DNA from 2 places in the Clostridium sp. SHJSY1 genome. Region 2 is predicted to be linked to the other one. Evidence: riboswitches for the same ligand, from Rfam matches in the RefSeq annotation. Region 2 holds a riboswitch; the other holds the start of a gene.
What was found. A riboswitch is a leader RNA that binds a small molecule or an ion and turns the genes downstream of it on or off. The one in region 2 is predicted to bind cobalamin.

Region 1: it holds a riboswitch for cobalamin, as region 2 does, so the genes downstream of both, NNC19_RS21290 (energy-coupling factor ABC transporter permease) here and cbiD (cobalt-precorrin-5B (C(1))-methyltransferase CbiD) in region 2, are expected to answer to the same signal.

What each region holds. Positions count from the first base shown of each region.
Region 1 is NZ_JANDMF010000066.1:14,530-23,615, forward strand. It holds gene NNC19_RS21255 (TVP38/TMEM64 family protein) at 1-471, opposite strand, end outside; gene NNC19_RS21260 (aminopeptidase P family protein) at 523-2,298, opposite strand; gene NNC19_RS21265 (PocR ligand-binding domain-containing protein) at 2,792-3,823, shown strand; gene NNC19_RS21270 (hypothetical protein) at 3,908-4,042, opposite strand; gene NNC19_RS21275 (hypothetical protein) at 4,061-4,195, opposite strand; gene NNC19_RS21280 (alkaline phosphatase family protein) at 4,285-5,265, opposite strand; gene NNC19_RS21285 (histidinol-phosphate transaminase) at 5,240-6,322, opposite strand; cobalamin riboswitch at 6,448-6,642, shown strand; gene NNC19_RS21290 (energy-coupling factor ABC transporter permease) at 6,755-7,510, shown strand; gene NNC19_RS21295 (energy-coupling factor ABC transporter substrate-binding protein) at 7,510-7,818, shown strand; gene cbiQ (cobalt ECF transporter T component CbiQ) at 7,802-8,566, shown strand; gene NNC19_RS21305 (ATP-binding cassette domain-containing protein) at 8,587-9,086, shown strand, end outside.
Region 2 is NZ_JANDMF010000027.1:30,298-39,383, forward strand. It holds gene cobI (precorrin-2 C(20)-methyltransferase) at 1-497, opposite strand, end outside; gene cbiD (cobalt-precorrin-5B (C(1))-methyltransferase CbiD) at 648-1,808, opposite strand; cobalamin riboswitch at 2,002-2,185, opposite strand; gene NNC19_RS12915 (MBL fold metallo-hydrolase) at 2,419-3,327, opposite strand; gene NNC19_RS12920 (cation diffusion facilitator family transporter) at 3,465-4,376, opposite strand; gene NNC19_RS12925 (peptidoglycan-binding protein) at 4,721-5,518, opposite strand; gene NNC19_RS12930 (NADPH-dependent oxidoreductase) at 5,680-6,420, opposite strand; gene NNC19_RS12935 (DUF1304 domain-containing protein) at 6,526-6,897, opposite strand; gene NNC19_RS12940 (hypothetical protein) at 7,707-8,027, shown strand; gene NNC19_RS12945 (hypothetical protein) at 8,456-8,959, opposite strand.

The DNA of each region.
Region 1 (9,086 bases), on a different contig from region 2:
AAACCCACAAGCATAGCTTAGTGGATCATAGGGCATTATTGGTATTAATCTCAATAAGAATAGGATTCTAAATCCATCTTTCCTCATATTATCATCAAGTTTCATTAATTTATTTCCAAGCACACCTTGAACAAAGTCCTTTCCTAAAAACCTAGCTAATATAAATGCAATAGCAGCTGATATTCCAAATCCAATAATGGATAGAATAGCCCCTTCTATTGGTCCAAATAATATTCCACTAACTATTACTAAAAGATTACTAGGTATAAAAATCATAATTGGTTTTATAGCATATATCAGTAGATATATGGCTACTGCATATTGTCCTTTATCCTTTATAAAATGTACAATTTTCTCAACTCTAAGTTCTCTTATAAATTTCCAATTAATAATAACAATAATTAGTGCTATTACTATAATTCCCACAAATATTAAAAATTTTAATCTGTCTAACTTCTTACTATCATTCATTGACTTACCTCACTTAAGTGCTTAGTTAAAAACACCAAACATCTTTCTCCGCTATACCTCTTTAGTTACTGTTTTTAAGAAAGTTTTTTCTTCTTCTGATAAGTGTCCAGCTAACTTTTCATAAACCATATTATGATAATTATTTAGCCATTCCTTTTCACTAGCAGTAAGCATAGTAACATCTATTCCTTCTAAATCGATAGGTGCATATGTTATAGCTTGGAAATCATAGAATTCTCCCATTTCCTCATCACTAGATACTTTTCTAATAAGTATTACATTTTCTGTTCTTATTCCATGTTTTCCTTTTTTATAAACACCTGGTTCATCTGTTACTATCATTCCTGGCTGAAGAACTGTAGTATTTCCTTTTTGTCTAAATCCTTGAGGCCCTTCATGTACGTTTAAGAAGAATCCTATACCATGACCTGTGCCACACTTATAATCCATTCCATAATCCCATAATGGTCTTCTTGCTAAAGTATCTAGGTTTTCTCCTGTTGCACCCTTTAAGAAAGTTGCTGAAGCTAATGCAATGTGAGATTTTAAAACAAGAGTAAAGTCTCTCTTTTCCTCTTCTGTTAATTTACCTAATACAAAAGTTCTTGTAATATCAGTTGTACCATCTAAATATTGTGCCCCTGAATCTACAAGTAACATTCCTTCTGCCTTTAATTCATACTGACTATCTTCTGTAGCTGAATAATGCATCATAGCTGCATGGTCTTTATAACCTGCTATAGTATTAAAGCTAAGCCCTTTAAAGTTTTCACCCTTTGATCTAAGTTCTTCTAGTTTATCTGCTGCTGAAATTTCAGTAATTTTTGTTTTACCTATGTTTTCTTTAAGCCATTTTATGAACTTAACCATAGCTATACCATCTCTTACTTGAGATACTTCAATATTCTTTATTTCAACTTCATTTTTAATAGCTTTTAATGATGTAGTTATATTTAAATGTTCTATTATTTTTACTTCTTTTGAAATTAAAGAATATATTTTAGCATTTACTTTTGTAGGATCAATTATTACTGTATTTTTTATTGCTTCTACATCTTCGAATATCTCTGCATATTCTTTTATTTTAACGCCTTGTCCTACAAGTTCCTTGTATACATCTTTTAATACTTTTTCATTATCTATATATAATACAGCTTCACTATCTGTTATAATTGCATAAGCTAAACTTACTGGATTATATGGTATGTCATTTCCTCTTATATTAAAAGCCCATGCAATATCATCTAATGATGTAAGAATATAATTTTCTCCACCTAAAGATTTCATTTCTTTTCTTATTTCTGTAAGCTTATCTAATGTTGACTTTCCTGAATACTTAACTTCATGAATAAAAATCTTCTCTTTTGGAATCCCTGGTCTGTTATCCCAAACTTCTTCTAACAAATCTTTTTCCATTTTGATTTCAAACTTAGTATCTTCAGCTATTTTTCTATAATTTTTCAATTCATTTGATGATATAACAGTACTGTCAAATGCTAATACTTCGCCTTTTTTAACATTTTCTTTTATCCATTCATCTAATGTAGGATAACCAGGTGTTGCCATCTTCATAAGTTCTATGCCACTACCCTCTAACTCTTTTTCTGCTTGAATGAAGTATCTTCCATCAGTCCATAAAAACGCTTTCTCTTTTCCTACAAACAAAGTTCCAGCAGAACCTGTGAACCCTGAAACAAATGATCTACCTTTATAATATTCAGGTGTATATTCACTTTGATGCGAATCAGCACTTGGAATTATATAGTAATCATAATTGTATTTTTTCATTACTTCTCTTAATTTTTGTACATTATTCATATCTAACATTCTCCTTAGCATGTAAAATTTCACTTTATTTTAAATACATATAATATTAGTATATCCTACTATGACAATGTTTTAAATATGCACAAACTTAATTTATTTGCTATATATAATCTATAATTCATAAAATTCATTGTTTATTGTAGTAATTTCACAATTTTCTATTATTTTTATTAGGGGGGATGCGAACTGCTAAAATTATAATACAAAGTCTAATTGAAATAATAAATATATCTCCTGTATTAGCAGCAAAGAAACTTTATAGTAAAATGTAGAAACTTTATCAAAACTTATATATTGAGTTTATTTAAAATACTTTATATAATTTATTTATCGTCTAAATCCTATAATTCCCTTTTATTTCTTGTGTTTTTTGTATTTAATTAAAATCACTTCTCTATTATTATTTTTACAACTTATTTTTTATGTAACCACAAATACTTATTAACTAATTTAATACAATATAAATAACTATAACTTGAAAGAGAGGAAACATATGAACCAAAATGATTCAAAAAACTTATCAGAAATTAGACTTCAAGATGTTATAGACATAAATATTTTACAAAAGTTTCAAGATAACTTTGCTGAGAGTATGGATATAGCAAGTGTTACTGTAGACATTAATGGCACCCCCGTTACTAAACCAAGTTCTTATACTAATTTTTGTGCTAAACTTACCCAATCTACAAAAACTGGTACTAATCGTTGTGCTGAATCCCATAAAAAAGGTGGCGAAGAAGCTGCAAAGACAGGAAAACCTTATATATATACTTGTCATGCAGGTCTTATAGACTTTGCAGCTCCTATTATGGTAAATGGAACTCAAATAGGAACAATACTTGGTGGACAAATTTTAACTAAAAAGCCTGAAGAACAATTATATAGAAATACTGCTAAAGAAATAGGTGTAAATGAAGATGCATATACTGATGCAGTTAAAGATATTAAGCTAACAACAGAAAAAAATATTACAGCTGCAGCTGAAGTGTTATACATAGTTGCAAATTCTCTATCACAAATCGGATATAATAAATCAATTGTAAAGAATATGTCTGGTGAAATTAATGACAGCTTCTCTCAAATTTCAGCAACCATGGAAGAATTATCATCAGCCTCTATTACTGTTACTGAAAATCAGCAAACCTTAAACAATGAAATTGTAAATGTTCAAAAAGTTTCTGAACAAATTAATACAATCCTTGATTCAATAAAAAGCATTGCTGATCAAACAAAAATGCTTGGACTTAATGCTGCCATAGAAGCTGCTAGAGCTGGTGAAGTTGGAAAAGGTTTTGGAGTTGTTGCTACTGAAATTAGAAATTTATCTCATAATTCAAAGGAAACAGCTATGCAAATTGTAAATCTTACTGCTGAAATTCAATCTTCTGTAAAGAAGACTTTAGAAATTGCAGATTCAACTTTATCAAGTACAGAACAACAATCTGCTGCAATTGAAGAAACTAATGCTAGTATAGAAGAATTGTTAGCTTTCACAACAGAATTACAAAGAGTTGCAAATAATTAAGACTTTTTAATAGAATATATATTAATAATTTAGTGGAGAATTGAAAATTTAATATAACATTTTCAATTCTCCACTCTCATTTAATTATGACCATTGATTGTTTACTGCTGATTTTTTGTTCTTTTTATTATCTTTTCCACTTGTACTTCCAGTAGATGCAGTATCCACATTTTGAGCTGAACTATTAATAGCTGAATTTTTTGATTTTTTATGACTCATAACATTATTCCTCCTAAATTAATCATCTATTTCATTACTTGTTGATTTTTTCCCAGACTTTTTACTCTTTCTTGGGTTATTTCCACTTTCATTAGCAACAGAGCTTCCTCCACTTTCTTGACTTTGTTGTTGTCTTGACTTTTTATGACTCATAATATTATTCCTCCTAATCAATTTTAATAATATTATTGTCTTATGATTTAACTTTAATGCTATGAAAATATCGTTCATTTTACCACGAATTAGTAAGTATTTATCCACTTTTCTGTTTTTTCTATATTATCATTATAAATATAAAAATTTACAAAAGTATTTACATGTGCACCACTTTCTTCACTAGTACCATGGTCTGATGTTATTATAAGCGAACTATCCTTATCTAACTCTTTCATCAAAAGACCAATGACTTCACAGTCTATTTTTCTCATGAAGTCTAGCTTTTCATTAATATTTCTCCTATGTGCACTTTCGTCTACCCCATTAATATGGAGTAATACAAAATCATATTTTAAAGATAAGTTTAATGCTGTTTTAGCTTTTATCTCTAAGTCAGTATCTATATCTGCTGTTGTTCCTAACAAATCAGGAGTATACATATTCATAGCTTTTCCAATACCTTTAACTATTTCTGTTTTACAAATCATAGCTCCATTTATATTATGTAAATTATAGAAACTTGGAAAATTCTCTTTTATTGATTCTCCCCAAGGATATAAATTATATTTATAGATTAAATCTTTTAGAAAATTAGTAAACTCTATGTTTCCAGAACTCGGAATTATATCTTCTATTCTTTTACCTATATTCTGATGAGGTGGAAATGTTTTTAATGATTTATAAAACTTTCTTCCATCTTTAACTATAAGCAAATTTTTATAACTTCCCATATCTATTAATTTATAATTCTTGTCTTCCATTACATTACTCATAATTTCATTGCAAGATATTAATCTACCTTTTTCTATTTTTATGTTATTACATCTAAGTATTAAATCACTCTCTTCAATTTTTTCTCCTATTGCAATAGCTTCTAAATATGCCCTTCCTGTAGGAATTTTTTCTTTAGGCATCTTTAAAAGATTCATTATACAAGTTAGACTATTAGTTTCCATTCCTTTTGGAGTATTATTTATCATTCCAGCTAATTTAATTTTATTGATATTTTCACATACACTATAATCAGAACTTAATGCTCCATCAATTACAACCATTATTACCGACATCTAAATTGCTCCCTATATTTTCTAAACAACTAATTAAATACTCATTATCTTTTTGACTTTTTACAGCTATTCTAAAAAATTCATCACTTAAATTCTTATAATTTTTGCATGATCTTATTAAAATGCCTTGGCCCTCTAGTTTAGAATCTAAGTTTCTATCCTTTGATTTAAAGAAAATGAAATTAGCTTTTGAATTAAATACTTTAAATCCAAGTTCTTTTAACTTACCAATTAAGTATTCCCTATTTCCCTCTATATTTTCCTTACTTTTTTTTACATACTCCACTTCATTTAAAGCAGCAACACCACATTTACTAGCTACAGTAGAAACGCTCCAAGGTTGTCCAATTCCATTTATCTTATCTAAAATTCCTTCATTTGAACACAGCATATACCCAAGTCTTATTCCAGCCATAGCATAAATTTTTGTAAAAGCTTTTAATATTATAAGATTTTTATAATTTTCAATAAATTTTGAAATACTATATTGCTCTTCATCTTTTAGAAAATCTATAAAACATTCATCTACAACTAAAATAACATGATTTTCTTTACATCTTTTAACTATTTTAATCATCTCTTTTGACTTAACTGGAATACCTGTTGGATTGTTGGGATTGCAAATAAACATCATATCAAGATCTGGTGTAATATAGTCTAAAATATCCTGTTCTATATTAAAATCCTTATCTTCTTTTAAATTATAATATTTAATTTCTCCATCTATATATCTTATGGATTCTTCATATTCTGAAAAAGTTGGTGCTATTAATAAAGTTTTTTTTGGCTTTAATGCAAGAACTACTTTAAAAATTATATCTGCTGCTCCATTGCCACAAATAATATTGCCTACTTGTGTAAACTCACATTTAGCTATAGCTTGTCTTAATTCTCTGCATAATGGATCAGGATAATTCATATAATTATCTATATTATTTACTATAGCTTCCTTTACTGAAGTTGGTAACCCAAAGGGATTTATATTAGCAGAGAAGTCTACAATCATATCAATATTTCTTTCACTATATATATCTCCACCATGAATAAGTTTTTTCAAAATACTTACCTCCCAAATTAACTTTTATTATAAGTACTATTATGAACAAATATCACATTTTAGTAAATAAGAATAAAAAACTTCCTAATATTGACGCTTGTCTGTATTAATGCTAGAATTTATAGGACAATTTAATATCAATAGGTGCTCATCTATAATATTTTGTAGATAGAGATAATAGGGAAATGGGTGAAAATCCCATACGGTCCCGCCGCTGTAATGGAATAGTAGTAGTCAAATATATCACTGTTAATAATGGGAAGATAGATTGCTATTTTGAAGCCTAAGTCAGAAGACCTGCCTATTGATACGCAACTATATAAAGTTACGGAGTATAACTTTGTATAATGGAATAGAGTTCATCTCTATTTTGTTACGCCTTTTTATACTCCCAAAGGGCGATTTTTTTCGTTTAAAAAGGGAGGAAATTATATGAATAAAAAAGAAAAAAGCTTTTTATTGCTATCAATAATTATATCTATAACTTTTGGTTTTGGGCAAAGCACAAAAGCTATGCATATAATGGAGGGGTATCTGCCACCTGTATATTGCATACTTTGGGGTGCATTATGTATTCCGTTTTTATTACTAGGTCTAATTTCAATAAAAAGAACTATTAATGAGCATAGAAAGACACTTTTAATTTTAGCTATGGTTGGTGCTTACTGTTTTACACTTTCTGCACTAAAAATACCTTCTGTATCAGGTAGCAGCTCTCACCCTACTGGTACTGGTCTTGGAGCTATATTATTTGGACCAACTGTAATGAGTGTTATAGGTATAATAGTTTTACTATTTCAAGCAATATTACTTGCTCATGGTGGATTAACAACTTTAGGTGCAAATACTTTTTCAATGGCAATTGCTGGTCCTATATTATCTTATATAATTTATAGAGTATCAATAAAGGTAAAAATGCCTAAGATGGTTGCTATATTTTTAGCTGCATGTTTAGGAGACTTATTTACTTATTGTATTACCTCTATTCAACTAGCACTTGCTTATCCATCAGAAGTTGGTGGATTTATATCATCCTTAATTAATTTTATGAGTATATTTGCTATTACCCAAATTCCACTAGCTATTATTGAAGGAATTTTAACTGTTATTGTCATAATGGGACTTGAAAGTTACGCAAAATCTGAACTTAGTGAACTTGGATATTTTAATAATGGGGGTATAAATTAATGAGGAAAAAAAAGACTATTATAATATTACTCTTAATTTGTATTCTTATTGCTACAGTTCCATTAATATTAGTTAAAAATTCTGATTTTGCTGGCTCTGATGATTTAGCTGAAGAAACTATATCTCAAATTAATCCTTCTTATAAGCCTTGGGCATCACCTATTTTAGAACCTCCTGGATCTGAAACTGAATCATTATTATTCAGCCTTCAAGCTGCTATTGGCGCTGGTATATTAGGTTATGGTTTAGGTGTTCTAAGGACTCGAGCAAAACTAGCAAAGGAAAATAAAAATGATAACAATAGATAAACTAGCATATAATTCAAATTTACGTTATAAAGATCCAAGTCTTAAATCATTTTTTTCTATTGGTATTCTTTTAATTTGTGTGATAGCTCGTTCAAATATTGTATCTTTAATTACCTTAGTTTTAATGGGAACAATTACTTTGATTTATAATAATATTTCTCTAACTTATTATTTAAAACTTTTAGCTGTTCCTCTTTTATTTTTACTCCTAAGTTCAATTGCGATACTATTTAATATTACTACATATCCATTAGATTTATTTTCATTGAAAATTGGAAGTCATTATCTAGCTATAAGTAGTAATTCTCTATTTCTTACTATAAATTTAATTCTTACAGCCATTAGTTCTATTTCTTGTTTATATTTTTTAACATTAACTACACCTTTTACAGATTTACTTAGTGTTTTTAAAAAAATTCATTGCCCATTCATTATAATTGAACTAATGTTATTGATTTATAGATATATTTTTGTTCTACTAGATATTGCACTAACTATTCAAACTTCACAAAAATCTAGATTAAGTAATAAAAACTTTAAAACTTCATTATATAGCATAAGTCAAATGCTTTCTGTACTATTAATTAGATCCTTTAGAAAAGCTTCCAAGCTTTATGATTCAATGGAATCTAGATGCTATAATGGAGAAATTCATGTATTAAATGAAACTTATGATATATGTAAAAAAGATATTTTAGTTGTAATCTTAATTGAAGTATTTATTTTAGCTATTGCTATATTAGTATAAATTTCAAGGAGAATCAGACTATGGATAATGTTATTATAAAAACTGAACATCTTTGTTATACCTATGAAGATGGTTCAAAAGCACTAAAGGATGTTAATATTGAAATCTCTAAAGGAGAAAAAATTGCAGTTATGGGCTCTAATGGATCAGGAAAATCTACTTTTTTTCTTTGTTTAAATGGAATACATAAACCTGAATCTGGAAGCTTATTCTTTAATAATTCACCTATAAATTATTCAAGGAAGGGTCTTCTTGACTTGAGAAGTAAAGTTGGAATTGTATTTCAAGATCCTGATAACCAATTATTTTCCGCAAATATTTTTCAAGAAATATCCTTTGGATTATTAAACTTAGGAATTAATGAAGAAGAAGCTCGTTTAAAGGTTGAAAATATAATTGAAGATTTAGATATACACCCTTTTCGTTCAAAACCAACTCATAATTTAAGTGGTGGACAAAAGAAACAAGTATCTATTGCTGATATCTTAGTTATGGAACCTGAAGTAATTTTATTAGATGA
Region 2 (9,086 bases):
GGTAAACTAAGAGCATCACTAATTTGGTAAGATGCTGGAATTACATGAAGTTCATCAGAGTTTTCTACTAACCCCTCATTTATCCTAGCTGCTGCTGCACAAAAAGAAGGAATTCCACTTATTATCTCGGTATCATAACCTTCTCCCAAAACAAGCCTATGAATATATAAATATGTAGAATAAATTGTTGGGTCCCCTAAAGTTATAAATGAAATTTTCTTTCCCTGATTAAGCTTTTCTATAATAGCTTTAGCCCCTTCTTCATGGCTCTTTTTTAATATATTTTTATCCTTTGTCATAGGCATTGATATGTAAAGTATTTCTTTTTCTTCTAAACTTGGTACAGATTGAACTGCTATTTTATATGCAACACATCTTTCTTTCTTAGTGCTTGGAATAGCAATAATATCACTACTTTCTAATATTTTTACAGCCTTTAATGTAAGTAATTCTGGATCTCCTGGTCCTACTCCAACTCCATATAATTTTCCTTCCATTACTTTTGTTCCCCCTCATCTGAGGCATATTCCAGAAAATAATAAGTCAGCATGCTGGTCTATTTTCTGTCATACTTTGTCAGCATGTTCACCTAATAGCCCACTATTAGGTGAACATACTTCCTTGTCTGACAAAAAATATACATCGCATCAGAGCCTTATTATTTCCCTCCATATGCCTAATTTATTTAATATTTCTTTTACATCTTTTGTTTCTCCAAGAAGCCCATGTTCATTAGAAAACATTATAGCTCCTACTAATAGTCTTTTATCTGCCCTTTTATTTAAATAAAAATCTATCTTCTCCATTACAAGATTCATAGTTTCATTCTTAATTTTTCCCTCTTCAAGGATATTCAAAGCTTCATCTGTAGTTATGCATCCCATAACTTTCTTTAAGAGGCTACCTTCCCCCCCTGTTAAAAGAGCATTTGCAGTAATTATCTCCATCCTGGCATCTGCATTTTTAGAATGGGTGTTCATAATGCCTCCAGCCAGTTTAATAAGCTTTCCAATATGACCAATAAGCAAAATTCCTTTAAGATTAAACTCATTAGCTATATCTATAGTATCTCCAATAAAATTGCTACATTTAACAGATTTGCTTATATTAATTTTCATATTATTATGTAAAAAGTTTTCACCATAATTTCCTGGAGTAACTACTAAATATTCAGTTCCATTAGCTGCTAACTGTTTAATTTCTACTCTAATGGTATCAATAAGTGCTGCTTCACTCATAGGCTCAACTATACCTGTTGTTCCTAAAATAGAGATTCCACCTACTATACCCAGTCTAGGATTAAAAGTTTTTTCAGCTATTTTTTCACCCTCTGGAATAGAAACCTCCACATCTATACCACCTTGATAGTCATTTTCCTCACAAATTTCCTTAACTGCATTATGAATCATACTATATGGAACTTTATTAATAGCTGCACTACCAACTGGACATTCTAATCCTTTTCTTGTTACCCTTCCTACTCCAATGCCTCCATCTATAACTATTTTTTCACAAGTATTTTGGGACACTTTAGCATAAACTAACATTCCATGAGTAACATCAGGATCATCTCCACTGTCTTTTTTAATAGCACACTTTACATAATCTTTGCCTTTTTCTATCTCTAATACTTGTAAGTTTAGTAGCATTCCCTTGGGTGTCATAAGTTCAATATTGTTTATTAAATTATTTCTTAAAAGCATTATAGTAGCTGCTTTAGCTGCTGCTGCTGCACAAGATCCTGTTGTATATCCATATTTTAGTCTTTTATTATTTTTGTATATGTACTTTTCATCATCTTTTACCATATCACACTACCTATACTCAAAATATTTTTATAAAAAAATACCATTGCCCTTTAATATAAGACTAAATCTAATATTAATTAGGTCAATGGTATTATATGTATGAGAGCTATATTCTCCAAAATTGTATTACAAAAAAGTGGTATATCCACATCTCTTTGTATAAATTTAAACATATAACTCCGGTAACCGCAGGGTTATTGAATAAAATACAAGCAGGTATTCTGGCTTATAGATCATCATATGAACTTACCTTCCCAAGAAATTTTTCAAAGTGGTCTAAAAATTAGCTCATACTCCTTATTTACAGCAACGGACTTGCGTGGGATTTACACCCAACTTCCCTATTAATCTATTGAACTTGCATTCCATACTAATTAAGGAACATGAAAATAAATAACGAGTCCAAATTTGCCATGAATATTTTTCATCAGTCAAGGAAGCAGATTGGTCTCATAGCTGGCTATTAGGGCAACCTGCTGACACAGGATGATGGAAAATAGTCTGGCAGATTGACTTGTTATTTTTTGATTGTCCCTTAAGTATAGTTTATACTAAATTTATTCTTTTTATTTGATTATAGTATTGAATTTATACTACGTCAATGTGAATCTTAATTCTTTGTCTTCTTGCTCTTAGTGTCCTCTTTAGTTTTTTTATCTGAATAAACATATACTTTTTTACCATCTGAGTAAGCCCTTACTGTTCCATTCAAATCTGTTCTAAATACTTTTTTAGATTTTAATTTTTTTAATGTACTATCTGTTGGATGTCCATACTTATTATCCTTTCCAACACTTATTATGGCATATGTTGGACTTACCTTTTTCAAAAAGTTATTACTTGTAGAACTATTGCTTCCATGATGCCCAACCTTCAACACATCAGTACTTACATCCAATCCATTTTTAAGAATTTCACTTTCACTTAACTCTTCAGCATCTCCCATAAATAAAAATGAATTACTTCCATACGTTACTTTAACTACTATAGAATAGTCATTTAATTCTTTATAATTATCTCCATTTGGTGCTAAAAAAGTTAACTTAGCCTTTCCTACATTTATCTCTTCACCAACTTTTGGAGCCTTCATTTGAAGATTTTTCTTTTTAAGTGAATTAACCATATTTTCAAAAGTTTTTGTATTTGTTGTTATCTTAGGAGCATAAAAAGTTCCTACGTTCATCTCATCAATGACTTTATCCATTCCTCCAATATGGTCCTCATGAGGATGAGTTGCTATTATGTAATCTAAAGTTGTAACACCTAATTTTTTCAAATAATAATATGCATCATCTTTATTATCTCCAGCATCTATCAAAATGTTTTTCCCATCTACTTGAATTAATTCAGAATCGCCTTGTCCAACATCAATATAATGTATTACTAAGTCACTATTTGAATCAACTTTTGCAGAAATATCCTCTTCATTACTAAAATTACTGCTTGTCCCACATGAGGTTATAAATACTGAAAATAGAACCATTATTAATAGAGATAGTATTTTTTTTACCTTTTTCATAAGTCTCCTCCTTCTTAACATGCTATATTTTAACATAAACAACAATTCTATCAAAATCTAAATTACCCTAATGATAATTTATCAACTAAAAAAATCGTAATTATTACTAAATACGATTTTTTATAGTTATTTATTATTTAATCATTTTTACAATTTGTTTTATTTGAATAGTTACACTCACCACAACCACTTGTACATGATTCTAAGTGTATCATAACTTCAGTCTTTTTTAATGAAGATTCTAAATCATATTCTATTTTATCACATATATCATGAGCTGATTTTACAGACATATTCTCTGGAAATACCAGATGCAAATCAATATACTTTATATTTCCCGATTTTCTTGTTCTTAAATTATGAAAATCACAATATATTGAACTATATTTAGCAATAGAACTCTCTATTCTTTTAATTTCTTGATCAGATAATTTATAATCTAATAAAGGATTAAATGCAGATTTCAAAAGATCAAATGCTTCTTTTAATATAAATAAAGCTACTAAAATTGCAACTACAGGATCTAAAAAATCAAGTTTTGTTACCCATATAAGTAATAGTCCAACACCAACACCTAAAGCCGTATATACATCAGTTTTTAAATGAAGAGCATCAGCCTCTAATGCTACTGAATCTTCTTGCTTAGCTACTTTATATAATTTTCTTGAAACAATAAAATTAACAGCAGCAGAAATGAACATAACAATAAATCCAAGAGCAAATGATCCAACTTCCTCACTAGGAGATATAATCTTTTTAACTGATTCATATATTATCCATATTGAAGCCACAAAAATTAATAACGCTTCTATAACCCCAGAAATATTTTCAACCTTTCCATGTCCATAAGGATGATTTTCATCTGCAGGCATATCTGATATTCTAACTGAAAAGAAGGCAATTATAGCTGCTATTAAATCCATGGTGGAATGAATAGCTTCAGATATTATACTTACAGAACCTGTTATAGTTCCTACAGCTAACTTCATAGCTATTAAAATTGTATTTGACATTACTGAAAGTCTTGCAACCTTTGTTTTATTATTCATCAAAACCTCTCCCAAAATTTTACTTATATTCTCATTTGAAATATTTATTAGACTAATAATAATCCATAATCCCTTTAAAGTCAACGATTAGTTTTATGAAGTTTATTATCAATTGATATTAATAGTTACTACTGTAAAATTTAATTTCTAATTTACAAATATAAGAAATATTAATATTAAGTTTTCCCCTATTATTTCATAAGTATAACCTATTTTATTAAAGTTAGAAGATTTATTAACTTTTGTACATACTAAAAAAGAAGACTAAAACCTTTATTCTAATTATTTTTTCACTCAATAATTAAAGTTTTATTCATCACAATTATATTTTAAATAAATAACATTTATCGGAAAGGTCTTGCCCCTTCTAAAAGTTGCTCTGTGCTTAATCCAAAAGTATATTGAAAATGTGGTCTATCTACAAGTTTGATTGCATAAGAGGTCCAATTACCTCCCCATTCTAACCCTACTTTCTGTCCCAGAACACCCATTTTATTAAATTCATTTATATCATTCCAATTAATTCTACCATTTTCTACTGGGACACAATCAAATGCTAATCCCCAGTTATGATATGAATCTCCTCCCTGGGCATTAGTTACTATATTTCCTGCAGCAGTTCTCCCTTGAGCATACAGTACATCCTGCCTATCCCAACTTCTAAAGGCTTCTACTACAGCAACATTTAGTCCATTAATACTACATAAATTAAAAAATTGTTGTGCTAATAATGCTACATATGGATTTAATGAGTTTAAGTCTAATGAACTTGGACGTTTACTATAATCATCTAAAGGATTATGGTTAAATAATTGCTGTCTTGTTCTTGGACCTAAAACCCCATTCATTTCAAGCCTATTGGCACTTTGAAATCTAGCTACAGCATTTGCAGTTTTCGGGCCAAATATGCCATCTGGAACAACAGGAATTAAATATATAAAATTTAGTTGTTCTTGTATCTTCTTAACCTCTGCTAATAAAACGCTCCAAGTAATTGGTCCAACAATACCATCTCCTATTAACTTGTGTTCAACCTGAAAATCTCTTACTACCTCATCAGTTAATAAGTCGAATACACCTGTAACTTGAAGACTATTATATCTATAATTTAATCCATATAAATTCATCTGAAGTATTCTCACCGAGGTTCCCCCATAATATAATCTTAGAGTGGGCAATGTAGGCATTAAATCTCTCCTAAAAAAGTATTTTCAAACCTATGTTATGTTACTATTAAATATTTTGTGCAAAAGTTTACCTACCATTTTTATTTTCAATGGTAGGTATAACTCTAAAATGTTGATTATTTAATTTTTAATCCTTGTTTATTAATAGCATCTTTAACTTTAGGATAATAAACTGATTGATAAACCCTTGAAGTAAAAGTACTCCAATTTGTTTCTTGCTCAGCTCTTCCAATTTCATTTAAATATTTATTCATTTGTTCATCATAAACATTAACTGAATCTTCAACAGCTTTTATATCATAACTTTCATCATGCTTAAAACTTTCAAAAGGAACTCTAGGTTTTTTATGTGATTCATCAGCTGGATATCCAACTACTAATCCTACCATTGGAAAAGTATACTTAGGTAATCCTAAGAGTTCTATAACTTCTTCTGGATTTTTTCTGATACCACCAATAGGTACTGTGCCAAGTCCAAGGGATTCGGCAGCAACAACAGAAGCTCCTAAAGCTATTCCAACATCTGTAGCTCCTGCAAGAATACCCTCTATATCTTCATGAATTACCTGCTTCATACCAGTTTTTTCACCTGCAAGATAAGTTCTATAAAAATCCATCACAAATACTAAGAATACTGGAGCTTTTGCAACATATTCTTGATTACCAACAAGTTCTGCTAATTTTTCTCTCTTCTTTTTATCTCTTACAACTATAACAGATGTTTGTTGTCCATTGATTGAGTTAGGCATAGCCTGAGCACTTTTAACAATTTCATCGATTAATTCATTTGAAACCTCTTTATCTAGATATTGTCTTATTGATCTATGATTTTTTATTGTTTCTATTGTATTATTCATAATTAAATATCCTCCTAGTTTAAATTATTTTATATAGTGCAATTTACTTTGTAAATTGTTATTTTTAAATTTATATGTTATATCATCATAATTATTTATAACTAATTATGATGTAGTTGAAACTAATAGAATTATTGCTAATATGGCTAAACCACCTTGCTTTACAAGAATGTTTTTATTAGATGTAATTGCTCCATATATAGCAGCAATAATTACACATCCTAAAAAGAAAAATCTTAATTGAGTTGACATTGCTTCTGGTACAAAAAAGCTCCAAAATAATCCTGCAGCTAAGAAGCCATTATATAATCCTTGATTTGCAAACATAACTCCTACTTCTTTTCTATCAAGAAGTTTACTATCTATATTAAAAGTTCTTCTATCAACTGATGATTTAATAAAGAACATCTCAAGCAACATTATAAAAACATGTTCAACCGCTACTGCAATGACTAAAATATCTGAGATAGCCTTCATAATATCCTCCTTTACACATTCATAATATAATTTCCTTATAAGTCTCTATCTTTTATATAAACATCTGCCTAAAATTATAAACAACAGACTTTTGTAAAAATATAACAACTAAAATTCATCTTTTTAAAGTATTAAAAATTCTGCACAAAATTAAATTTCTTACAATCAAATTGTACTCTATTTAATTGTAGCTGTCAATATATTCTTACCTTAAAAATAATAAATAGAAACCATTAACCAAAAAGTTTATCCTCCTAGCAAAAAATGCACCTGGTTGGTGCATTTACTCTATATAAATTGAAAAGATGAACTCTCTTCAATTTCTTTATTTTCTTCTGATTGTAGTATTTCAGCATTATTATTTAAAAATTCATAATAAAATACTAACTGGTTTACTTTAAAGGTTCAATATATATATGTAAAAATGAACATAAAAGTTATAGTTTAAAAGATATATCTTTGTAAATATTGTAATTCTACCCACATTTAAGATATAATAATGATGAACACTTGTACATATATGTCCAATAGTAAAAAATTATAGATTAGGAATTGTTTATCATACCGATAAATAGGAATTTGAAGAGTAAATTATGAATATTTTAAGAGGCTGAAAGTTATGATAATTTATCAGATACTTTCTTAAGTTAAGACTATACTAAAATAGGAGGGTAATGAAAATGAAAATAAAAAAACTGGCGATAATTGGCCTTTGCGTGGCTCTGCTCATAACAATATTTACTGGGTGTAGCTCCACGCCGACAAGCAATGACAATGGTAGTAATACCACTAAAAAGCAAATACCTGACTTGACGGGTGAATGGAAACAAGAAAATAGTAAATCTGCTGACTCTTATCAAGTTGCGACAATAAGTGGTGATACGATTACAATTTACTGGGTAAGTGATAAGGACAATACAAAATCACTTTATTGGGCTGGTTCTTTTGATGCTCCAACAACTGCTGACGAGCCTTATTCATGGACTTCGAAAAATGACCATAGTAAAACTAAGGGTGCTTTGCTAGCTTCAAGTGATGATACTAAAACTATCAAATACCAAAACGATGAATTAAGCTATGAAGCTTCTGCTATGGGAACCACTACAACGGTTAAACTCAAAAAGCAATAATAATGACAACAAAAGAGTGGAGGGCCTTCATGCATAATCCACCAAATAAGCATAATGCTACAGTTAAATTCCAATATGTAGTGTAACTATTGAGCATGATTCTTATATTGTTCAGCAAAACTAAATAAATGTAAAAACCTATGCTAAAACTGATGTTAAGCATAGGTTTTTTGTTGCAAAAGTTCCTGTAAAAATGTCCATTATTTTTGAGTTTGCACCTCTAGTAAACCCATTATTGAATCACTGAGCTTGTAAGAAGCCTTTGACTACACCCTCAGTTAATTTTTCAGAACGCTGGTCCTGTTTTTGTACAAATAAATACCTTTGTTCCTACTTTTATATTTTTTCGTATCGTTCCATCCATAATATTAATTATCTCCTATAAATTAAGCTTTTTCAACTTACCATTAATTTAAATTAATTTTCATCTATTTACTGCATCTTTTTATGCGTCTATATCTGATCATAATTGATATGGCCACTGCTATAAGTGACATAAGAAAATAGATAATTCCGTTACAATCCAAAAACTTTTGTAATATACATGCAATAATTATATTACATATAATTAAACCAATTGAAGCCTTAATATTATCAAAAAGTTTTTCATGCAGTTTAATAAATAACGATATTATTACTGAGTGCAAAATAAAAATTGCCATAACTACACCTAAAATAATTTCTTTAAATATTGCTATAAATAAAACTGAAATAAATGCAGCAAGTATGGATATGAATGCCACAGCCCACCCACCAGTATCGGTTTTACCAGCCTCTCCACACATTCCGGAATAAATTCCATTTAGTAACAATAAAATAATTAATCCAATTGCAGAAATAATCATAAGACTTCCAATAAAAATTAGCATTATTTTAATATTATTTATTATACACTCTTTTGTATCATGTTCTATAAATTGTCTTTTCCTCATTTCTTCTATATCCTTTCTTCATTTGTATGGAAGTATTTTACATTTAATTTATTAATCACTTAATTTTTGCCCCCAAATACAGCATGTCCATTTCCAATACATAGTCTATCGCAGACCATAGTCCAAT